One region of the Paenibacillus sp. RC84 genome, then DNA from elsewhere that is predicted to be linked to it. Evidence: predicted binding sites of a transcription regulator. Region 1 holds the regulator's gene; each other region holds the start of a gene.

Region 1 (8,072 bases):
GCGATACTTTGCATGGGCGGACGGTTCACGATAACATAGTCGCCCGGAATAGCTAATATCGTTTCTAATAATGGGCTTTGCGCTTATTTTTTAGTTTGGACAAAAAATAAGGGGCTGAGAGCATGATTCAACCATTCATTAGAAACCATCAATATAATGTCATTAAAAAGCAGAGCCTTCTGCTTCAGAAAACCCACGAAACCGTTTCCGACCCGAAAGTCGTGGAATCGGTAAAAGCCAGCGCTCCGTTCAAACTGCTTGAAGCATTTCCGGACGCAGACGGCTTTCAAAAACAACTGCTGGAGAAGATTTCGGGATTGCGCACCGCAGAAGACTTCAAGCTTTTTCCGGAATCGCTGGAATCTTACTTGGCGCCGTTCCCGGCACTGACGGGAAAGCAGCTCGCCAAACTTTTTCCGAAGAATAAGAAACTGAAGATTCCCGACCTGTCCGAAATCGACTACCGCTATGTCACTTATCTGGGCTGGACCGACATCGCGACGAATAAATTGTTTCTCGTCTACCCGTTGAACGGGAAACTGATCGGCATCGAAGGACGATATACACCGGCGAACAAAGGCGTTTGCTTTCTGTGCAACAAGCACGAAGAAGTCGCGCTGTTTACCGCGGTCACGAAATCAAGACCGGCCAAGGCCTCTTCCGATTACTACAAGGCGATCGGGAACTATCTGTGTGTAGACAGTACCGTCTGCAACCAGAACATCACGAATGTCACTACCCTCGACAAATTTGTCCGTGAGGTAGTTGGATATACTGAATCTTAACCTAGTCCTCCTGTCCATTTTGATCGTCTTGTTCTTAAGCATCCTGAAGGAAGCGTAAAGACACGCAAGAAGGAATAAACATCCGGAGCCCGCCCTGTTGGCGGGCTCTTGGCGTTTGGGAAGGAAAAACGGTCCGAAGCCCGCGGAATGCTTGCCAATATGGCGTTTCTTTCGCAGGAACGCCATCGCTACCCGGATAAGTAAGAAAGTTAAGTCTCTCTCCTCTTTTATTGAGAATCATTTTCAATTATACTATTGGAAAGCTGCGCCTCAGAGGAGACCCGTCATGAAATTCGATGAACAAGTGGCCATATGGAATCAAACCGCAATTAAAATTTTCGATATCAGACACACGGTTATGAATCCGGGAGAACGGCTGGAGGATTACCGCCTGCCTGCAAGCGCATATATATACGGAACCCGGGGGGCCGCGAATCTTCAGTTGGATGGCGTCGTTCACCGGACACGGCAATATTATTTGCTTCACGGTGCCAAAGGAATGAATTTGGAGATCGAAGCAAAGGAAGAATATGAATTTTACCTGCTTTTCTACAAAGCTAAGCTAGCGTTCACAAACTGGAGAAAATTAAGGGATTGGCTGGAGCAGAGGAGCCCGTTCGAAATCCAGTACGGATTCGAGCCTGACGAACCGCGTACCCTGTTCATTTTAATGTCGTCGATGAAGCGGACATTGAAAAGTTCCGGCAGCCTTGGAAGTTTACAAATTAAAGGAATGTTTTATCAATTTGTTCATGAAGTCATGCATCATAGGATTGCGGCCGAGTCCGACAACGGTCAGAAAGATCTCGTGTCCATGGTAACCCAGTACCTTCATACTCATTACCATGAGGTAATTTCTCTAGATCTCCTTGCCCGTCAGTACAAATACAGTCCCCGCTATCTGTCCATGAAATTCAAACAACAAACCGGAACGAGTCCGATCGAGTATTTGATTCAATACCGCATTAACGAAGCCAGGAAGCTGCTCTCGGAGACAGATGAGACTTTGGGGGTAATTGCGGAACACGTAGGGTATTCAGACGAGTACTACTTCAGCCGGCTGTTCAAGAAATACACGGGTTTGTCTCCCTCTCGTTATCAGGAACAGGCAAGATAATCCATCGGCCATTTCCAGATCGTCCATTGGCCTGCTCAACTTACGCCGTTATAGTGATAATGATAATCATTGCCATTATAGCGACGGAGGCTTTCTTACTATGAAAAGAATAAAAAAATCATCATTGATCCTCGGAACACTGATCAGCTTGACATTACTGCTTAGCGCTTGCTCGGGAGGGGTAAACCCGGCATCCAATTCCTCTGCATCAACGACGAATGTATCGGCATCCGCTTCCCCTTATCCCGATAAGATAAGTACGGAGACTCGCACCGTTTCAACGGTTAAAGGAGATGTAGTCGTTCCGGCGGAGCCCAAACGTGTCGTTGTTTTGTACATGCTGGGCGATGTCGTTGCCCTCGGGGTTAATCCGGTCGGCATATCCGAAATATATGACGGGGCCGCTTTTTCAGAGCAATTAAAGGGTGTACAATCGCTGGGCCACTGGGACGAAGCCAACCCCGAAGCCGTGTTGTCCCTCGAACCGGATCTGATTATCGTCTCCTCTGAAAACAGCTACAAAAAATTAAAGGATATCGCCCCAACTGTTTTCATCCCCGCAGACCAGATAACAACAGAGGCACGGATACAAAAGCTCGGGGAAATTTTCGGCAAAAAGAAAGAAGCCGATCAGTTTATGGAGGCGTTTAACGACAAGGTTAAGGCAAGCAGGGAGAAACTTCAGGCAGCCGGAATTCTGGATAAGACTGTATCCATCGTAGAGGGCGAGAGAAAAGGGATGATGGTTATTGAAAGCAAGCATTACGGGCGCGGTTCTCAAATTGTCTACGATTATTTGGGGATGAAAGCTCCGGAGATCATCCAGAAGAAAATCGATCTTGCGAAAGACGTGGAAAGCGAAACGGTCTCTCTGGAAGTGATTCCTCAATATATCGGAGATTTCGTGCTGCGCAGCACCTGGGAAGGAATGGACAATCTTATGGATCACCCGGTCTGGAACAGAATTCCCGCCGTTAAAGCCGGCCGTATAATCGAAGCGCCGTTCGGCTTGTTTTATTACACCGACCTTTACTCGCTGAGCGCTCAACTGGATTATGTCACGAACAGCCTGCTGAACAATGCTTCAAAATTTTGATCGACCCCTGGACCCCGGGTTACGGCTTCTGGTGTCCTCGTCCATTACGGGAAAAAGCGCGACGCCGCGCTGCAAGCGGATCACGACTGTAAGCTAGCCGCGCTCCAGATTCTCCACATAATCTTTGGCTTCCTTCAATCCGATCCCGTGTGCCGCTCTCACTATTTTGATCGCTTTGATTTTTTCGCCTTGTGCAAGCAAGTGATGCACTCTTTCGTCAAGGAGAGGCCTCTGCTCGGAAGCGGGCTTATCGGACCGGGCGGCCGTCGACGGCTTTAACCGGTTTATCATCTGGCCTTCCGCCCGTCCTTTCAGCCACTCCAGATCGGATTGGATGGCGTTGACCCGGCTTTGAAGGCTGAATACTTTAATCAGCAGCAGCAGTGCGAGAACGAGCGCCCCGATCGCTATCATTTCAATCGTTTCCATGGAATCATGCTCCTTTCGCCAGGGGCCGGTTTTGGATCACCTGCCCATATATATGAAAAGTATACCATATCACCTCGGGAGATCTCACAGCGGCTTTCGGCTTTCGGCATTCTTCCTGACCGGTCCCTTCCTTGTTGACGCGGCTTCAATGCTTTACAATGGAAACAAAAAAGACCTAAAGGGGAATTTGAAGATGGTCCAAGTGGACATGCCTTCCATCCTGCTACTCGGTTTGGCCCTTCTCGGGCTGCTCAGCAGCAATTCGACCGTTACGATTGCCATGCTCGTTCTCCTGCTCTTGCGGGTGATGAATGTACATCAAGCCTTTCCCTTTTTGGAAAAATACGGACTTATAATCGGCGTCGTCATTTTGACTATTGGGGTCATGACGCCGATTGCCAGCGGCAAAATGCCCGTCCAGACCATTTTCCAGTCCTTTATGCACTGGAAATCGCTTTTGGCCGTGCTGATCGGCATCACCGTTGCTTACCTGGGCGGCCGGGGCGCCCTACTCATGACGAACCAGCCGAATGTGGTAGCCGGACTGCTTATCGGCACCGTGCTCGGCGTTGCCCTGTTCCGCGGCGTTCCCGTCGGCCCTCTGATTGCGGCCGGGCTGCTCTCTCTTCTCATCGGCAAAGGCTGAGCCGTTACCGACGGACCGCCGACTCCAAACGCAAAAAACTGCCCTTCATAAAGGGGCAGTTTTTTGCGTTTATATGGGAACACCGCAAGGAGTAAGTTTATACTCGCGATGGGGTTTTCGCAAACTGAGCGGCTGTTTCCGCAGCTCTTGTTTTGGCGCCCTGCACAAGCTCTTCCGCTTTGTCCGGGTAAGCCGCGATGCCTTCCACATAGACATGCTCGTAGTCCGTGATCCCGATGAACGCCATAATTCCGCGCAGATATTTGTCGGTAAATTCAAAGTCCGCTGCCGGCCCTTCGGAATATATGCCTCCGCGCGCCTGGATATGAACGACTTTTTTGCCGGTCATGAGCCCTTCGGGTCCGTTCGCGGTATAACGGAACGTTTTTCCCGCAATCGCGATGTTGTCGATGTAAGCTTTCAGCATCGGCGGGTAACTCAGGTTCCACATCGGAGTGACGAATACGTAGCCGTCGGCCGACAAAAACTGCTCCAGCACTTCATTCATCCGGTTGATGGCAGCGGCTTCCGTTTCGTTCAGCGCTTCACCGGCACGCAGCTTATCCCAGCCGTTCAGGACATCGGCGTCAATAAGGGGAATATGCTCTTCGTACACATCTACGCGTTCCACTTGAAGACCCGGATTTTCTTTCGACACCGCCTCCAGAAAATGCTCCCCGACCTGAAGACCGAAAGAACGGTCCACCCCTCTTGGATTCGCCGTGATATATAATAATTTGTTCATTTTGATTTCCTCCTAGTCGGATTTCGAATATTTATATCAGCTAACTTGTATTCAACAACTTACTTTATGTAAGTATATTATCACGGCTACTTTATTTTGTAAAGCAGCTATATAATTTTTTTGATTCGATGCACACAAAAAACCGCCGGAATCCGGCGGATCTTAGGCTCCGATAAGGTTCTACTCCGGCATCACCCAAATGATTTGGGCCGTCCGGATAAAAAATTTCTTTCCGTCCTCCTGAACCACGACATGATCCGGTTTCACGTCCGTCAGAACACCCCGGTTGCTGCCGCGGACCGTTTCTACCACGACGCCTCTGCCGACAATCCTTTTGAGCGTCTGATACACATAGGGATCGATGCTGAAAAAAGGCTGCGGCACCGCGACCGGTACGCCTCCGCCTCCGTAAGGGACGCCCGCCTCAAGGGCGCCGTAGCCCCCCGGCTCCGCTCCTCCGCCGACCGATCCGAAGCCTCCTTGAGGGAAAGGCGCGAAACCTCCGCCACCCGGTTGAAAACCGGGAGGGAAGCCCCCCTGTCCGGACCAGCCGTCGGCTGAGCCGAAGCTCCCCGGATAAGCTCCCGGCGGCGGAAAAGCGCCGGTCAGCCCTCCCGGCGGCTGACCCTGATTGCCCGGGGGTTGATTGACCCCGCCGCCGAACGGAGACCCCGGTTGGAGCGGATACCCCGGCAGCTGCGCCTGCCCCTGCGTCACTTTCGTGTAATCGGGAACTTCGGGTTTCCCGAACCCCCACGGGACTCCCTGCCCGTTTCCTTGCGTACTCGACATATCGTCGCCTCCTTTGGCCGTTCCACCCTGAAACATATGGCGGCGGATGCGAAGATATGCCTGTTGTCTTCCGGCTGTTTTCGTCGGCTGCGCGGCATATGCCTGTATTCGGGCCTTTTACCGCGACTATACGGCAAAAAGGCTTTCCTCTTTTAAAGAAGAAAGCCCTGCAAGCTTGTCCCGGCCTCTAACCGTCCGGTTTCAATGCGCTCAAATTCGTTTTGCCTAGAATTTGCTCCAGTTCCTTCAGGAACATGTTGATATCTTTAAACTGCCTGTACACGGACGCAAAGCGGATATAGGCCACTTCGTCGACCGGATAAAGCTGCTCCATCACGAGTTCTCCGATCCTCATGCTGTCCACTTCCGCGTGAGCCATGTTGCGGACCTGCATTTCAACCTCGGAGACAATTTGCTCCAGCCGGTCCACGGACACCGGACGTTTCTCGCAGGCTCGGATTAACCCGCGCAAAATTTTGTCGCGGTTAAATTCCTCGCGGCTGCCGTCTTTTTTGATGACGATAAGAGGCGTTTCCTCCACCATCTCGAACGTCGTAAACCGCCGCTGGCACTTCTCGCATTCTCTGCGCCGGCGGATCGATTTGTTGTCGTTAGCCGAACGGGAGTCCAGTACTTTCGTGCCGTTGTGCTCGCAAAACGGGCATTTCATTGGGGATTCCTCCTCTCGTCCGTTCTTTATTTTTTCTCCCAAATGTTGCTTGTTATCAAGCTTACAAAAACGCACATAATAGTTCTACCGACGACAAGGAGGTGAACAGAAATGGGTGCAGGACAATCTCGCAGCAGCAACGTACTGGTTGTTCCACAAGCTAACCAAGCTTTGGATCAGCTGAAATATGAAGTTGCCCAAGAGCTGGGTATTGCGATTCCTCAAGACGGTTACTACGGTAACATGGCTACTCGCGACACGGGTGCTATCGGGGGTCACATTACTCGTAGACTGGTGCAAATCGCCGAACAACAACTGGCCGGTCAAGGCCAATCCCGCTAACTTCTAGCGGAAACCAAGCAACACATGGAAGTATCGGATCCGGCGGCTACACCCGCCGGGTTCGGTGCTTCTTTATTTGCTTCCCGCGCTTTGATTCCATTCCTCGCCGTATAGCTTCTTGAATTTCTGCTGATAATACAGCACCCTCTGTACATAATGCCGGGTTTCGCCGAACGGGATCTTCTTGATGGTTTCTTCCGTCCCGTCCCAGACGCCGTTGTTTTTCCATTTGCTGACGTTTCCCTGACCCGCGTTATACGCGGCTATGGAATAAAGCCAGTTTCCCTTGTACTGCTTGTTCAGCCAAGCCAGGTACCAGGAGCCAAGCTGGATATTATGCTTCGGATCGCGGAAATCGGCCGATTTCGTATTGGACGTTTCGCGAATCCATTCCGCTGTATCGGGCATGAGCTGCATGATGCCGACGGCTCCTTTTTTGGATTCCCGGTCGTGGTTGAAATTCGTCTCCACTTTGATAATAGCCGCAATCAGAAACGGATCGACCTGGTACTGTGCGGCATTCTGCCGGATTTCTTCACGATAGTGAATGGGATAGATCATCTGCCCGATAAAAAGTCCGTTGCTGAACAGAAGAAACACAAATCCGAGCAGCAGCAGGGCGAATACCCGCTTTTTCCGCAGAAGCTTCATTACAGCCCCCTTTGAAGCCAGAACCGCTCGACAAGCCGCTCCGTCTGCTCCAGGGTCCCCGAATTGTCGATACAACTATCCGCGAGCTCTTTTTTTCGTTCAATGGGCCACTGGGCCGCAAGCCGGGATTCCGCCTGTTCGGCGTTTAGCCCGTCCCGCTCCATCAGTCTCCTCAACTGAACTTCTCTCGGCACATAAACGACCATAACGGACGAAAACATGCTTTGAAGTCCCGATTCGTAGAGCAAAGGCACGTCCACCACGACAAGCTTGTCCGGAAATTCACGCTCCGCGGCGGCCATTCTTTCTTTCATGAGAGCACGGATGGACGGATGCAAAAGATCTTCGAGCGCTTTCCGGGCCTCTTCGTTCCCGAAAACCGTCTCGCCCAGTCTTTTACGGTGGAGCGAGCCATCCGGCAGCAGCATATCTTGTCCGAAATGCGCGGCGACCTGAGCCAGAACGGGGCTCCCCGGCTCTACCACTTCGCGCGCGATCCGGTCGGCGTCTATAAGAATCGCACCGCGGCGGACAAGCATGGCCGAGACCGTGCTTTTGCCGCAGGCGATACCTCCCGTGAGTCCTATATTCATTTCACTCGACTCCCACGTCAATCACATTTTTTAAGGAATAACAGCTAAAACAGCTTGGAAATGCCCATCAGGATCAGGACGACTCCCGGCAGCACCGATACTTTACGAATCCAGCCGAACCCGGAATACGTATAGCCGATTTTCAGGCCGAAGTAAATAAACAGCCCGCTCGTTACCGCGATTACCGCCGATGTCAGCAGCGGGGT
Region 2 (8,072 bases), on a different contig from region 1:
TCATCCGTTTCACGTGTTCGGTCACGTCGCCGCGAAGAACGCGTTCCGGATCGGAAACAAGGTCCACGTGGACACAGGCTGCGTAAGCGGCAATAAGCTGACTGCGGTTAGCCTTTCGTTCAAGCCGTTTTTCAAATCACGCAGCGCGGGGGCGGCGGTACTGCCGGAAGATCTGCCGGTCCTGTTCCGGGAAGAGCGCAAAGTGACTCTTGGGGACCTGGAGGCCGAGGAACTGAGAAGGCTGCATTACTGCTCCCGCAACCGGATCAACACCATCTCGGGAACGATGTCTCCCGCGGACAAAGACGAAGCTGCCGGCGAACTGGAATCACTGAGGCAGGGCCTGCGCTATTTTGCGGATCACGGGGTGGATAAAGTCGTGCTTCAGCCCAAATATATGGGTTCCCGATGCCAGATCTATTTGCACCGCGACCCTGATCATTGCTATGGCGTCAGCCGGAACGGCTACAAGATCAAGGGAGCCGATTTAAGCGATATTTTCAGAAGCTTGCTGGTAAAATACAGTGCCTATATGGAAGAAAATAAAATAGCCGTGCTCCTGCTGGACGGCGAACTGCTTCCCTGGCATGCGCTGGGGGAAGGGCTTATCGAGCGCCAGTTCAGACCGATCGAGAAGGCGCTGGAAGCGGAGCTGGACTTTCTGAAGGCGAACGGATTCGAAGAAGCGTTCGGCAAACTTGCGGAGGCTTACGCGGCAAGCGGCTTCGAAAAGGACCAGTTCACGATGCCGAAGGCCCGCTTAAGCGAAAAATACGGTACGAGCGTCTACCAGAACTACAAGCACATGCGCAGTCTGCTGGAGAAGCGGGTCCCGCTGGAGGAGTACGAGATTGCATACCGCACGTATAAAAGGCAGCTGGAACTTTACGGGGAGGCGGGCGAGCCGGAATACAAGCCGTTTGCGATCCTCAAGATCGTATACGAAAACGGGGAAGAGCAGATCCCGCAGATGGCGACGTCCGAGGCGTACGAATTTTTGTCCGGAGATGAATTTCTCCAGCTTGATTTGAGTGATCCGGACAGCTATGAGAAAGCGGAAGCGTACTTTGAGAGCCTGACGACCGGACTTCATATGGAAGGAGTCGTCATCAAGCCGGAGCTGCCCGGCAGTGAGACCGTGCCTTACATGAAAGTCCGCAACCGGGATTACTTGACCCTCGTTTACGGATACGACTACCGCTTTCCGCACAAATACGCCAAACTCATGAAGCAGAAGAACATCAAGCTTAAGCTGCGAACCTCGCTGAACGAATACCTGCTGGGTCAGAAGATGCTTGCCGTGAAATACGGCGATATTGCACCTGACCACGAGGGATACAAGGAAGCGGCGGCCAATGTGCTGTTTGAAGTGGCGAAGGAGAAAGAGATCGATCCAAGGCTGTAGAGCCGTTAACCGTCCTGACGCTTTCGTTAGGGCGGTTTTTGGCGTGAGGCTGTTCACGGATCGGACAGCCGGGCTGCTAGCCGTCTGCGGTTGACTGCTGTCGTGCGAAGCCAAACACCGCTAAACGCCGCGTGCTAGGAGCTGCATGCGGTGTGAGGAACGAAGGCCCTCGTTCCTGCCGGTACAAACGCGGACTCAACCGGGAAAATAGATGCCGGGTAAGCACCCTGCAGTTGTTCGCACCGGTTTTATAGCAGAACGGCTGCCTGTCAAAATGCCAAGCAGGTGCGGATGCTATGCCGTCGGCGGCTCTCGGTTCCAAGCGGACTGCCACAAAACGGCCTTCCGGCGCCGCAGGCTTGCCTCGATATCGATTAACCGCTGATTGCGGCTTCCCCTATACAGAAGCGCCGGGTCCCGGAGCTCTTCCACATACCGGCCGTCTACCAGCACCTGGCAGCGGCTTAGCAGACCGAATTCACCGCTTTCCGGATTTGCGGCGAGTTCTTCGTAAGTATAGCCGCTGTAAATCCAGACGCTGACCGTTCCAGCTTTCTGCCGAAGACGGTCCAGAAATGAACTCACCTGACCGGCGGAAAAGAAGGGGTCGCCGCCCAGAATGGATAAGCCGTCGAGTAGGGGGTTGCTCTGAAGTTCGGCGATAATCCGCTTTTCCCAGTAAGTTCCCATGGGCGTGCCGTAATCGAAATCCCACGTCCTGGGACTGAAGCAGCCCCGGCAGTAGTGCCGACAGCCGCTAATATAGAGAGCTGTCCGCAGCCCCTCGCCTTCGTCAATGGTCTCGGGTGCATAACCGCAAATATTCATGGACTGTGCTTCACCCGGTCCCTGACCTCGGCCTGCTTGGCCCCGTTAAAGCGAGTCTGGTAGTCTCCGGTCAGATAGCCGGTCACACGACGCAGGCGGCGGATATGTACGTCCTTTTCATGACTGCCGCAAGCAGGACATACGGCACCGATCATGCCTTCGTAACCGCAAGCGCTGCAGCGGTCGATGGGATGATTGATGCTGAAATAGCTGACCTGCCGGGAAAGCGCAAACTTAATGATTTTGACAAAGGCGGGCAGGTTATTGCGGGCGTTCCCGTTCAGTTCCACGTAGGTGATGGCTCCGGCGTTGCATAATTCGTGGAACGGGGCTTCCAGACTGATCTTTTCCGCCGATGTCATCGGATGATACACCGGAATATGAAAAGAATTCGTGTAATATTCACGGTCGGTGACACCTGGCAGGCAGCCGTAAGCTTCACGGTCCCGCTTGGTGAACTTGCCGGACAATCCTTCGGCAGGAGTCGCGAATAGCGTAAGGTTGATGTTCAGCGCCTCGCTTTTGGCATCGCAGAAATTACGCAGATAACGGATCAGCTCGATTGCTTTGGCGTACACCTGCGGGCTTTCACCGTGGTGAGAGCCGTACATCGCTTTCATGCATTCGGCTAGACCGATGAACCCGATAGACAGGCTGCCATGTTTGAGCAGGTTGCCTACGGGTTCGTCGGGATCCAGCTGTTCCCCGCCTTCCCAGACTCCTTCCCGCATCATGAAATCCGATGCTTTAGTCTTCTGGGCGGCTTGAATGCCGAAACGGTGCAGCAATCCGTCAAGGGCAATCTCGAGATAAAGAGTGAGTTTGCGGTAAAAGCCCGCTTCATCCGCCTTACTGCGACGGCCCGAAACGATGCCGTACTCGATGCCCGGCTTCACCAGATTCAGCGTATTGAAAGACAGATTGCCTTTGCCGGACAAACGGTTCCGGCCGAAGCGGTCGGCGACAACCCGGGTACGGCAGCCCATAGTGGCGAACTCCGTATCGGGATCGACCGGGTCGTAGTGTTCAAGGTTGAGCGGGGCATCCAGATTGGCGAAGTTCGGATACAGTCTTCGCGACGAGCATTCAGCCGCTTTCAGGAACAGGGAGTAATTCGGGTCCCCGGGTTCCAGATTTACGCCTTTCTTGCATTTGAAGATCTGAATAGGAAAAATCGGTGTCTCCCCGTGCCCGAGTCCTCTCATCGTAGCCGTTAAAACGGACCGAATGACCAACTGCCCTTCGGGGGAAGTACAGGTCCCGTAATTGATGCTGGTAAACGGGATTTGTCCGCCCGCTCGGCTGGACATGGTGTTCAGGTTATGAATCAGACTCTCTGCGCCCTGCATCGTTTCCTGTTCGGTCTCTTCAAGCGCATAACGATAAGATTCGGGGCATAATATCCGCAAATCCGCCCGGCTCATCGAGATGCCCCGTTCGTCGTCTCCCGGTTCGTTTTCGCCGAAATAACGCAGCGCCTTCCTGAAATGTTTGGCAAACGACTTGGCCACATAAGGAGCAAGGTCGTGATCGAGCTTATTGGCGGAAACACCGCCGTACTGGGCGTTCTGCTGCGATTGGAAGATGATGGCGACGAGCGCCATCGCCGACGAGATTGAGTTTGGCGGCCGCACGCTGCCGCTGCCCGTGTCAAATCCCCGCCGAAGCAGTTTGGCGAACGGAATAAACATGCAATTGGTCGTCCCGAGAACGTACTGGTCCAGATCGTGCACATACAAATAATTGGCGTCTACAGCTTGTACCAGAACCGCAGGCATCGTAAACCGACGGGCGTACCATTTGGCATACTCGCTCCCGAACTTGCTCATTTTCCCCGAGAAACTCTCTCCGTTCAGATTGGCATTCTCGCGCAGAAGATCAGCATCGCTGCCTTCCATGATGGCGTCTCCCCATTTTTTTATTTCCTCCAGCAAGGCATCCGTGTTGCTCTGGTTTGGCCTGCCTAACAACGACATGTAAATGTCTCCCTTCCGAAAACAGCAGGTTTTTACCGGTAAGAGGTCTCCCGTTCAGATTGCGAGTTTTCACCTCCTTAGACCGAAAAACACTACATATAGATATTTTTATTTAATTTAGCACATGATCTAGTGTTTTTGGTGTCGATTTAATCACAGACAAGCACGGCCCAACCTTCCCCGGGCGTATACTCTTCATTTCGTGTATATTGGAAGATGTACGTTATCACCCGCACCGAAGGAGTGTCCGCAGTTGAAAAACCTTCTCGTGACCGGCTACCGGGCGCATGAGCTGAACATTTTTAACGAAAAGCATGAAGGCATTGAGTATATTAAAAAAGCGATCGCGGGCCGGCTTGTCCCGCTCATCGAAGACGGGTTGGAATGGGTGATCACGCCGGGGCAGTACGGGGTGGATCTGTGGGCGTGCGAGGTCGTGATCGGACTCAAGAAGGAGTATCCGCAGCTGAAGCTTTCGATTCTGACCGCCTACGCCAACCCGGAAGAGAAGTGGAAGGAAGACAAGCAGGAGTTTTACCGCGGCATCCTGAAGGATGTGGATTTCTACGGAGCCGTCAGCAAGCAGCCGTATGCCGGCGTGTGGCAGCTGCAGGCCCGGGACGATCTTCTCCTGCGCAAAACGGACGGCCTTCTTCTTTTTTATGACGAAGAAGCGGGCGAGGGGAGTCCCCGTTTTATGAAAGAACGGGCCCTGAAGAAACAGAACGAAGACGGATACGCTGTCATGATAATCACGCCCGAAGAGGTTCAGGACATAGCGGACGAAGAGAACCGGGCGGATTTTTACTGACGCCGGTCCCGTCATGCAGGTCTTCCCCGCCCAGACTTTCCGGAATCCGCGTTTTTTCCCTTGCGGGCAGCCGTTTCGGTTCATTCCCGCCGACCTTTTTCCCTCCGCCCTATATGACATTTGTCATGTGCCCTCATGACGTTTATGACTACTGCGCGCAAGCGGTTCTCTTTATAATGAAGGTAGAATAGCGCGCTGATGCCAGGGATTTAGCCCCGCGTCAGAACGAGGAGGACACATACTAATGTCTCAAACGAAAGTTATGAATTTGAAAAAAGATGTCGCCCCCTACGAAAAGACCGATACAAGATCAAGCATCCGGCAGGTTTTCAACACGATTGTGCCTCTCCTCCTGCTGTGGTACGCGGCTTATGCAAGCCTTGCCGTCTCGTACTGGCTCACGCTCCCTCTCGCTTTACTCACAGCCGGATTTGTCATCCGGACGTTCATCATATTTCACGACTGCTGTCATCAGTCATTCTTTAAAAGCCGCCGGGCCAACGATATTCTCGGCACGATTACCGGCATTCTGACGCTGTGTCCTTACGAGCAGTGGAAATACAGCCACTCCGTGCATCATGCCACTAGCAGCAATCTCGACAAGCGCGGCACCGGAGACATGTGGGTGCTGACCGTAGAAGAATACGCCGCATCTCCATGGTTCCGTAAAGCCGCTTACCGCATCTACCGCAATCCGCTGGTTATGTTCGGCCTCGGGCCGATAGCCGTCTTTCTGATCCAGTACCGTTTCAACCGCAAGAAAGCGAAGCGCAAGGAACGCATCAACACGTATGTGATCAACGTATCCATCGTGCTGCTGTACGCGCTGATGTGCTGGCTGATCGGCTGGCAGGCGTTCGTGCTCGTGCAGGCGCCGGTATTCTTCGTATCGGGACTGCTCGGCATCTGGCTCTTCTATGTGCAGCATCAGTTCGAGGATTCCTACTTCGAGAAAGAAGACGAGTGGAGCTACGTAAAAGCGGCCGTTGACGGCAGCTCTTACTACCAGCTTCCGAAAGTTTTGCAGTGGATCACAGGCAACATCGGCTACCATCATGTTCATCATCTGAGTCCGAGAGTGCCGAATTACAACCTGGAAAAGGCGCATAACTCAACGCCTCCTTTGCAAAAAGCGACGACCATTACGCTCCGTACGAGCCTTCAGTCTCTCCGCTTCCGTCTGTGGGACGAGAAAGGGAAGACGTTTGTAAGCTTTAAAGATGTCAAACATGTGCTCCGCAGGCCGGGAGCCGCAAGCGATGTCCTGAAAAATCCGAAACCGGGTTTCCAGGGCGAATAGTCCCAAACTTAACGGTTTATGCTAAAATGGATGTAAAACGGCGCCGCAGAAAAGGTGAAGAGACCATGCAGAATTGGATTCGAATTTTTCAGAAAAACACCGGTCTCAGTCCTTACGTGTGGGTAGTCTTTTACATCCTTCCTTTTTATTTCATATTCAGTTCGGGCTCCACCCTCAAGAACGCCTTCGGCATCGGCATGATCATTGTGTTTTTCAGCTGCTATGTGCTGTCCGTCGTATCAAAGGGGTGGCTTGTGTATTTCTGGACGAGCGTGCAGATCGTCGTTTCGATCGCGATGACGCTTCTGTTCGGGTACGTGTATTTTTCGCTGTTTCTCGCTTTTTTTATCGGGAATATCCAGAACAAGATCGGCTTCTTTACCTTCTATACCATTCATCTGGTAAGCACGATCGCTACGATCAATTTCGGTTTCGTCACGCAAAATCCGATCTTCATTACGCAGCTTCCGTTCGTGCTGATTTCCCTGATCGGGGTCATTCTGCTTCCGGTCAACACGTATACGAAGAACAAGCGGGATAAGCTGCAAGGGCAGCTGGAGGACGCGAACAAGCGGATTGACGAGCTGGTCAAGCTGGAGGAGCGCCAGCGGATCGCCCGGGATCTGCACGACACGCTGGGGCAGAAGCTTTCCCTGATCGGGCTCAAGAGCGATCTTGCGGGCAAGCTTATCGCCAAGAATCCGAACCAGGCGCGGGCCGAGATTAACGATGTGCGGCAGACGGCGCGGAGCGCGCTGAAGGAAGTGCGCGAAATGGTGACCAACATGCGCAGCACGCGGGTCGCCGAGGAAATGTTCCGGGTCAAGCAGATTTTGAAAGCGGCGCAGATAGCTTTCAAGCTGGAAGGCGACCCGAAGCAGATCGATACCTCGCTGATGACTGAGAACGTCGTTAGCATGTGTCTCAAAGAGGCCGTGACCAACGTGGTCAAACACAGCGGTGCGACGGCCTGCACGATAGTGATCGAACCGTCGCGGGCGGACCTCGTCGTCAAGGTGAAGGACAACGGGAACGGCCGCGCGGAGCAGTTCGATTATTTCCGCGGAAACGGGCTGCGCGGCATGAAGGAGCGCCTGGAATTTATTAACGGCACGCTGGACATCGTCTCCGAGGGAGGGACCACGGTCGTCATTAAAATTCCGATCGTTTTGAAACAACCGGCAAAGGAGGCGGGAGAATGATTCGCATTGTGATCGCCGAGGATCAGCGGATGCTGCTGGGCGCGCTTGCTTCCCTGCTGAACCTGGAAGAAGATATGACCGTTGTCGGCGTTGCGGGCAACGGGGAAGACGCCCTGAAGCTTGTGCAGGAGCACAAGCCGGACGTCTGCATCATGGACATCGAGATGCCGGCCAAAAGCGGGCTGGACGCGGCCGAGGAGCTGAAAGGCTCCGGCTGCAAGGTCATCATCCTGACGACGTTCGCCCGCTCCGGTTATTTCGAGCGCGCCATGAAAGCCGGGGTGAACGGCTATCTGCTCAAGGACAGCCCCAGCGAGGAGCTGGCGGATTCCATCCGCAGCGTAATGGCGGGGCGGAGGCTTTACGCCTCGGAGCTGGTGGACGAAGCCTACAGCGAGGAGAATCCGCTGACGGAGCGGGAGAAGGAAGTGCTGCTTCTCATCGCCGACGGCAAGAATACGAAGGAGATCGCCAGCCAGATGTACATTACGACCGGGACGGTCCGCAATTACATCTCGGTGATTCTCGACAAGCTGGACGTGAGCAACCG
Region 3 (8,072 bases), 160 kb from region 1:
GGATCTCAGAAGACTCGGTGTGAAGGAAGGGATGACTCTCTTGGTCCATTCCTCTCTAAGTTCCCTCGGTTGGGTTTGCGGGGGCACACAGGCGGTCATAACCGCTCTCCGGGACGCATTGGGAAGCGGGGGCACGCTGATGATGCCGACACACAGTGGCGACTTGTCGGAGCCATCGGCTTGGAGCAATCCGCCCGTTCCGCAGGAGTGGTGGGACGTGATCCGAAGCACGATGCCGGCCTATAAAGCGGAGGAGACCCGGACGTTTTTTATGGGAGCCTTGCCGGAAGCATTCAGAACTTACCCGGGGGTTATGCGGAGCAGCCACCCCCAGGTTTCGTTTGCGGCGATCGGACCGCAGGCGCAGAAACTGACCGGTGATCATTCCCTCGCTTACGGGCTCGGGGAGGGTTCCCCGCTAGCCCGTCTGTACGAGCTGGACGGTCATGTGCTGCTGCTAGGCATCGGTCACGGCTCCAACACGTCCATCCATTTGGCGGAATACCGGGCGGAGTATGCGTCGAAGAAGGAAGTCGCGAACGGGGCGCCTGTTCTTGATGGAGACGGGGTCCGTCAGTGGGTGGAGTTTCCGGATGTCGGAATCGACTCGGACGATTTCGACCGGGCGGGTGCGGATTTCGAAGCCCGGCACTCGGTAGTCATCCGCGGAAAAGTAGGCTCGGCTGACACGGCCTTGATGCCGCAGCGTCCGCTTGTCGATTATGCGGCGGAATGGATGAGGCAGCACCGGTAGCGAAAGGATGGCGGCCGCCCCTTGGTTTGCTCCCGTATATGCGGGTGTGTGGCTGACCGCCGTCATGCGAGGCTGAGCACGCGACTGCGCGCTGGGAGCCTCGCACGGTGCGGAATACCGAACGTGCGCAGCGGGGGACGGCTCGTGCGCACCGCCGGGTTAACCGGTGCGGGTGCGAACCGGAGCCGAGCCGCGGGAGCCGGGCACGTACCGGATGCGGGTGGCCCCCGCATACCGGTTCCCGCCTTCGGCGGCCCCGCTGCCGCGGTAAAAAGGCCTCCAAACCCACTCTAGAGTGGGTTTGGAGGCCTTTTTTGCTGTCCGCCGGATTAGCGGCTTCCGGCCGGGATCGCCGCCTCGAAGGCCTGCTGGAGCCGCCGGGTAACGGGACCGGGCTTGCCGTCTCCGATAGGCCGGCTGTCCACCAGCACGACCGGCATAACTTCGGAGCCTGTGCTGGTGATGAAGACTTCATCGGCCGAGGCGAGTTCCTCGGCCCGAAAAGCTTCTTCACGCACGGCGATGCCCAGATCTTCCGCGAGCCGGAGAACGAGCGAGCGGGTGACGCCCCGCAGGATATGATGATCGGCGGGATGAGTTTTCACGATCCCGTCTTTGACGATCATCACGTTGGACGCGCTGGCTTCGGTGATGACGCCGCCTCGGTTGAAAATAACTTCGCCCGCGCCGCCGTCAAGGGCCTCCTGCTTCAGCAGCACGTTCGGGAGCAGGTTCAGCGATTTGATATCGCACCGGTGCCAGCGGATATCCTCCCGGACGATGGCGAAAATCCCGTTTTCCAGATCTTTCAGCGGACGCAAAAACGGGGAGCACCAGCCCGTCACGACCGGCTCCGCCGCATCCGGGAACGGATGGGAACGCGGAGCGACACCGCGGGTGATCTGAACGTAAGCGAGGCCATCGGGGATGCCGGCCGCCTCCGTGAGCCGGTTCAGCAGATTCTCCAGCTCTTCGAGCGGATAAGGAAGGCCGATCCGGACTTCAGCCATACTGCGGTTGAAACGTTCCATATGTTTCTCTACTTCAAATAGCCGGCCGTCGTAAATGCGGAACACCTCGTAGACGCCGTCCCCGAAATAATAGCCCCGGTCAAGGGGAGAAACGCGGACTTCTTCGTCCGGTACAAGTTGATTTCCGAAAAGCATCATCGGGCAAGTTCTCCTTTAAGCTATCTTTCTACTACCAAAATAAGCGCTTGTGTTGGCAAGCGTGTCTGGACGCAGCCGATTGAAAGTAAAAAGGTTGTAGGGGATAATACGAAAAATTACCCAACTGGCGAACGTCCGTTTCTTTTTTGGGCGGATCTGTTTATAGTATATAGGGGAAAGAATGCCTTACACAAATGAGCCGATGGTCTGTATGCACGGAAATCGGCTGCAGCGATTTTTACAAAAAATTACCCGTGGGGCACTGCGGCTCTTACTCTTTTACAGGTTCGGAATGTCGAAAATTGTCGTTTTTTATAAATGTTTTGCGAACGAAATAAAGAGCAAGGCGAAGAAAAAGTGAGAAAACAAGCACCTGCTTTTTGTTATCCCGTTGAATTCATTCGCAGTTTATTCGTAACACAACATCTAGTGTTGTATAATCTTTTATGGACACTATATATAGTGCTTACGTACATACCGCGAATTTCGCGCAGTGGTGCGGGTTCCCGGGTGCAGGTACATTGATTTGGGAGGGTGTTGCCGTTTTGAAGACGATGCAGCGGAAAAGTTTGGAAGGTTTGAGCGAAAAAATCTTTTTGGATCGTTATGCGTTAAAAGATGCGGACACGAACAATACGAAAGTCGGAGACGTGGTGCTTGTCCTGACCAAGGACGACCCGAAATTTCCGGCCAAGGAAGTCGGGGAAATCACCGCGCGAGATGGGCGCAATGTGACCGTTAAGCTGCGCAGCGGCGAAACGATCGAGTCGAACATCGACAGACTGACTCTTAATATAGAAAAAACGCCGGATGAGCTGTGGGACCGCCTGGCCAAGGCAATGGCTTCCGTAGAAGCGACGCCGGAAAAACAGAAGGAATGGACGGAAAAATTCCGTTACATTCTGGACGACTGGAAGCTTGTTCCGGGAGGCCGCATTGCCGCAGGCGCGGATGCCAGCGATGAACTGACGCTGTTCAACTGCTATGTCATTCCGTCTCCGCATGACAGCCGCGGCGGTATTATGGCCACCTTGTCCGAGATGACGGAAATTATGTCCCGCGGGGGCGGGGTCGGAATTAATCTTTCGTCTCTTCGCCCGCGTCGCGCAATCGTTAAAGGCGTTAACGGCTCTTCCAGCGGTTCCGTGTCATGGGGAGGCCTCTTCAGCTATACGACGGGCTTGATCGAGCAGGGCGGCAGCCGTCGCGGTGCGCTGATGCTTATGATCAATGACTGGCACCCCGATCTGCTTGATTTTATCACCGTTAAATCTACGATGGGCCAGATTACGAACGCGAACCTCTCCGTTTGCGTAAGCAACGGCTTTATGAAAGCGGTGAAGGAGGATCTGGATTGGGATCTCGTGTTCCCGGATACGACGGACCCCGAATACGACGAAGTTTGGAACGGCGATCTCAATGAGTGGAAAAAGCTCGGAAAAGCCGTAAAAGTGTACCGCACGGTCAAAGCCCGCGAAGTTTGGCACACGATCATCGAGTCCGCATGGCGCTCCGCGGAGCCGGGCGTCGTGTTTATGGAGTACTACAACCAGATGTCCAACAGCTGGTACTTCAACCCGATCATCTGTACCAATCCTTGCGGAGAGCAGGGGCTTCCGGCTTGGGGTGTATGCAACTTGTCCGCCGTTAACCTGTCCAAGTTTTACGATGAGGAGAATGACGATGTCGCCTGGGACGAGCTGGGCAAAACCGTCCGTTACTCCACGCGTTTTCTGGACAACGTCATCGACAAGACGCCATACCACTTCGAGGAAAACCGCGAGAACCAGCAGGGCGAACGCCGTGTCGGACTTGGAACGATGGGGCTGGCCGAGCTGATGATCAAGCTTCGCATCCGTTACGGAAGCCCGGAATCTCTCGAATTCCTGGATAAAATCTATGGTTTCATGGCACGCGAAGCTTACTTGGCTTCTTCTGAAATTGCCGGCGAGAAAGGTTCTTTCAAGCACTTCGACACCGAGAAATTCCTGCAGAGCGGCTTTATGAAAAACATGCACGAGGTTTATCCGGAAGTGACGGAATCCGTCCGCAAGAACGGTATGCGCAACGTGACGGTCATTACGCAGGCACCGACGGGAAGCACGGGAACGATGGTGGGAACTTCCACCGGTATCGAGCCTTATTTCGCCTTTGAATATTTCCGCCAAAGCCGCCTCGGTTACGACAAGCAATTCGTGCCGATTGCGCAGGAATGGAAGGATGCCAACAAGGACCAGGACCTGCCGGATTATTTCGTGACGGCCATGAGTCTGTCGGCGGAAGATCATATCCGCGCTCAAGCCGCTATCCAGCGCTGGGTAGACAGCTCCATTTCCAAGACGGCGAACTGCCCGGCCGATTTCACGGTCGAAGAAACCGAACGGCTGTATGAGCTTGCCTTCGATCTGGGATGCAAAGGCGTGACCATCTACCGCGACGGCAGCCGTGACGTACAGGTACTCAGCACCGGAACGGACAAGGACAAGAAGGACGAAAAGAAAGCCGAAGCGGCCGTTCCTGCGCCTGAAGTTCCGACAGAAGCACCGTCTGTGGCGGTTGCGGCGGAACCGGTCGTCCAAGCGGATGCGATTTCCGGGAACGTCTTCGATAAAGAATATAAACGCCGTCCGCAAATTCTGCGCGGCGCTACCTATAAAATCAATACGCCGTTCGGTATGGCGTACATTACAATCAACGACATGAACGGCTCGCCGAGCGAAATTTTCCTCAACGTGGGAAAAGCGGGCTCGGACGTTTTCGCCATGGCGGAAGCGCTCGGCCGCGTCTGCTCCTTGTTCCTGCGCTACGGCGATCACGGGAACAAAGTGAACCTGCTGATCAAGCATCTCAAAGGCATCGGCGGTTCCGGGGCCATCGGCTTCGGCGCCAACCGTGTCGAGTCCATCGCCGATGCGGTCGCCAAAGCGCTTGAGATGCATGAAGAGGCGATGGCCGGCGAAACGGGTGCGGAGGCTTACGTAACCGCCACGAAAGAAGTCGTGCATGAAGCGCCGGATGCACTTAGCGATGCTGCACCTCTCGCAGGTGCTGCGCCTGCCGGGTTGACTTCGCTTGACTTGTGCCCGTCCTGCGGCTCCGCTTCGCTCGTGAACAGTGAAGGCTGTAAGAACTGTACGAACTGCGGATACAGCCGTTGTTCGTAAGAATGATTGAAGTTTCGTTTACTTTATAAGAGACAAAGGCAAGATTAGGTGAAAGAACATCCTAATCTTGCCTTTTTTTTTTGAATACCTATCTATATCCAAGGGTTTATAGGGTTGCCTAATGAACAAAAACCGAGAGGGTGAGCGCTACTAACACTTTCGGTTTTTTCTTAACAAGTATCCGTATTTTCTTTGTTTCTTGGATATTCCGATCATTGTAAGTCCCTTGATCAGACTATTGTCTGATATCAACTGTTTTTGTAGGTGAGTCCCAAATTACTTTTGCTCCAAGTGTCTCACTTACCATTCTTGCAGGTACAAAAGCAGATCCGTTAACGACCGTTACGGCAGATTCCAAGAATACTTCTTTGCCGTTTACTATGGCTTTATTCGAGCCGATTTTTAATTGTAAAGAGATATCTGATTTTTGAGCCGTCACGGTTTCCGTGTTACTATCCCAGGATACATTAGCGCCTAGAGCTTCAAAGATTTTTCTCATAGGAACATGGATAGAACCAGATATGTTTTGCGGAGATTCGTCTTCCGTATAATCTTGAACTTCATCATTGATCCTTACATAAATCCGTTCACCGTAAGATACAGCCGCTCCATTTAATGCTCTGACTTTGAGTTTGCTGACGGATCCTTCATTTAATGGGTTATTGGCCAAATAAATTTCCCAAAGATCGGTTTGATTATCCAGAGGACATATATCTCGGATTTGATTATTGACCAATGAAATCTTTCTTGGAGTTAATTGAGATAGTGCGGATATATCCGAAAGAGCATTGCCATCCAGATACAAGACATCTAACATGTTCAGCGATTTAATCGGACTAAGATCAGTAAGTTGGTTATTACTTAAATCAAGTTGGTAGATACCATTCTGAGCTTCTATTCCACGTAGATCACTAATTAAGTTTCCGTCCAGAGAGAGCAAGACGAGTGGAGGCAGGCTCTTTAGAAATTGAAGAGAAGCAATTCCGTTTGATCCTAAATAAAGAGAACGTAATTCAGGTAAGTTCCCCAAAGATTCCGGATCGGATATGGAGTTGCCATTAAGCGATAACAACCATAAATTTGGTAATTGAACAATGGGCTTAATATCTGAAATCCGATTATGATTGAGCCTCAATAACTCGAGTTTATTCGCATGAGACAAGGGAGAAACATCTGAAATCTGATTATTCGAAAGATCAAGATCCTGTAGCTTGCCAAGTTTCCGAAGGCTGCTTATATCGGTTATTTGATTGTTTTCAAGCTGCAGCCATTTCAGATCCGGATGATTTTCAAGAAAGCTTATAGTGGAAATATGAAGAGAACCGATACTTAACAAAGTAAGCTTAGGAAAATGTTTAAGGACACTTAAATCTTGAACCGGATTTCCAGTCAATTCGAGGCTAGTCAAATGCGATAAGCTTTTTAGAGGGTTAATGTCTTTAACCCGGTTGTATTTAAGACCAACGAATTCAAGTTTGGACAGATTGCTTAAAGGTGAAATATCTGAAATTTGATTTTCTTGTAAATTAGTAGAAGATAAATTTTTGAAATTGCGCATGGGGGATATATCCTGAATTTGATTCGTATAAGCGTCAAAGGCGGATAAGTTTTCAAGATTATCTATAGGATTAATATTTTGTATCTGATTTTCAGATAGGTTAAGTACTTTTAAGTTGCTAAGATTTTTAAGAGGGCTTATGTCGGAATGGCGTATTCTAAGCCGTTTAGCGTCGTAATGCCCTGCCAATCCGCAGGACCTATTTTTTTGAGGTTTTCCATGTCCCCGACCGTTAATGGGCCTTCATTTTTATTGAGTTCATGTCTAATGACTTTTTCAAGTGCCGAATCCTCAATCTTAACTTCAGGGGATTCTGCAGAAGATTTTATAGGCAAAAATAAAACCAATACAAATACCATACTAAATGAGAAAGTGATAAACCCAGCTTTTTTCAAATAATTCCCTCCAGTATTTAAAACACCATGTTCTTTTACCTGCTGCAAAATTTCCAACTAAATACAACCCGGTTCATAATTTCTAGTTGTGCACGCCTATCTCCTTCTGCAAAGAAAATTAAACACTCTTTATGGGTGAAGAAACTGAACGGAAAACCCAGAATAACTGTTAGTTCTGTAGGAGACGATGAATTTGTAAGTCTCTATACCGAAGGCAAAGGAGTAGGAATCCAAGATATTCATGAGCTTCTGAAGAGGCTGGACAACAATGAATTTGATTTGGTTGCCGTTGGAAGGGCACTTTTGGCCGACCCCGCAGGGGCTCGGAAAATACGTGAAGGGCGGGTGGATGAAATCCGTCCTTTTATTCCGGACTCTCTTCATACTTTGTTTTAACATGGAAGCGCTGCGACACACGAGCGAAACCGTTATTCCACTGACAGATGTCTTCGGGCTCCTTTTTCATTTTGGTGCTATCTCGTAAAAGTTCTTATCTAAGGGATGTGAAGTGGATCTGATTTTGCTGCTGGATGCGGAAAAAACGTTTTATGGACCCTATTACAAAGATTGATTGTTGAATGCACATTTTCTGGGGACATTATTTTAGACAATATGCCAGCAAAAGAGTTAAGAGAAAAGAGTCTGGAACAAGGCTCTTTTCCGCTTCCACAAAATGGTTGTTGCAAAAGACGTCGGATGCTGGTAAAGTTACTTCTTGCCGGCAACAACGAAACACGCCGCGAAAAAAGAAATTCAAAAAAAGCTTGCATAACTGAGCGCGACTGTGTTATAGTATAAAAGTTGTCGCTGAGACAAGCGCTAACGACGAAGGTCGCAAGGCCTTACGAGATTGTCCTTTGAAAACTGAACAACGAGTGATTGAAGCGTCTCAAGTAATTGAGACATTAATGAGAAGAAATTCTCGTCAGCAACGAATTTTTGAGCTTAATCAGCTTGAGATAAACCGCTGGCTTTTGGCCGGCACAACTTTATCGGAGAGTTTGATCCTGGCTCAGGACGAACGCTGGCGGC

Evidence for each region. The regulator NrdR, encoded in region 1, represses ribonucleotide reductase genes. The targets are predictions, from matches to a motif close to AACACNATATATNGTGTT.
Region 2: ABH899_RS25365 (anaerobic ribonucleoside triphosphate reductase) is a predicted target of NrdR. The motif match lies at 4,329-4,346, and genes of this name have one in related genera.
Region 3: ABH899_RS07125 (adenosylcobalamin-dependent ribonucleoside-diphosphate reductase) is a predicted target of NrdR. The motif match lies at 2,373-2,390, and genes of this name have one in related genera.

What each region holds. Positions count from the first base shown of each region.
Region 1 is NZ_JBGBYL010000002.1:564,416-572,487, reverse strand. Features, by position in the region: gene ABH899_RS06315 (FusB/FusC family EF-G-binding protein) at 123-785, shown strand; gene ABH899_RS06310 (helix-turn-helix domain-containing protein) at 1,072-1,902, shown strand; gene ABH899_RS06305 (ABC transporter substrate-binding protein) at 2,003-2,998, shown strand; gene ABH899_RS06300 (ribosomal protein L7/L12) at 3,092-3,427, opposite strand; gene ABH899_RS06295 (DUF441 domain-containing protein) at 3,621-4,073, shown strand; gene ABH899_RS06290 (FMN-dependent NADH-azoreductase) at 4,171-4,818, opposite strand; gene ABH899_RS06285 (YuzF family protein) at 4,999-5,610, opposite strand; gene nrdR (transcriptional regulator NrdR) at 5,798-6,280, opposite strand; gene ABH899_RS06275 (alpha/beta-type small acid-soluble spore protein) at 6,392-6,622, shown strand; gene ABH899_RS06270 (lytic transglycosylase domain-containing protein) at 6,695-7,273, opposite strand; gene coaE (dephospho-CoA kinase) at 7,273-7,866, opposite strand; gene ABH899_RS06260 (MntP/YtaF family protein) at 7,911-8,072, opposite strand, start outside.
Region 2 is NZ_JBGBYL010000012.1:138,272-146,343, reverse strand. Features, by position in the region: gene ABH899_RS25375 (metallophosphoesterase) at 1-1,405, shown strand, start outside; gene nrdG (anaerobic ribonucleoside-triphosphate reductase activating protein) at 1,700-2,233, opposite strand; gene ABH899_RS25365 (anaerobic ribonucleoside triphosphate reductase) at 2,230-4,209, opposite strand; gene ABH899_RS25360 (SLOG family protein) at 4,463-5,020, shown strand; gene desA (Delta(5) desaturase DesA) at 5,265-6,320, shown strand; gene ABH899_RS25350 (sensor histidine kinase) at 6,386-7,522, shown strand; gene ABH899_RS25345 (response regulator transcription factor) at 7,519-8,072, shown strand, end outside.
Region 3 is NZ_JBGBYL010000002.1:721,563-729,634, forward strand. Features, by position in the region: gene ABH899_RS07115 (AAC(3) family N-acetyltransferase) at 1-754, shown strand, start outside; gene dat (D-amino-acid transaminase) at 1,084-1,923, opposite strand; gene ABH899_RS07125 (adenosylcobalamin-dependent ribonucleoside-diphosphate reductase) at 2,469-5,087, shown strand; gene ABH899_RS07130 (leucine-rich repeat domain-containing protein) at 5,323-6,645, opposite strand; gene ABH899_RS07140 (hypothetical protein) at 6,783-7,097, opposite strand; partial or broken gene ABH899_RS07145 (12-oxophytodienoate reductase) at 7,173-7,436, shown strand; partial or broken rRNA gene ABH899_RS07150 (16S ribosomal RNA) at 8,030-8,072, shown strand, end outside.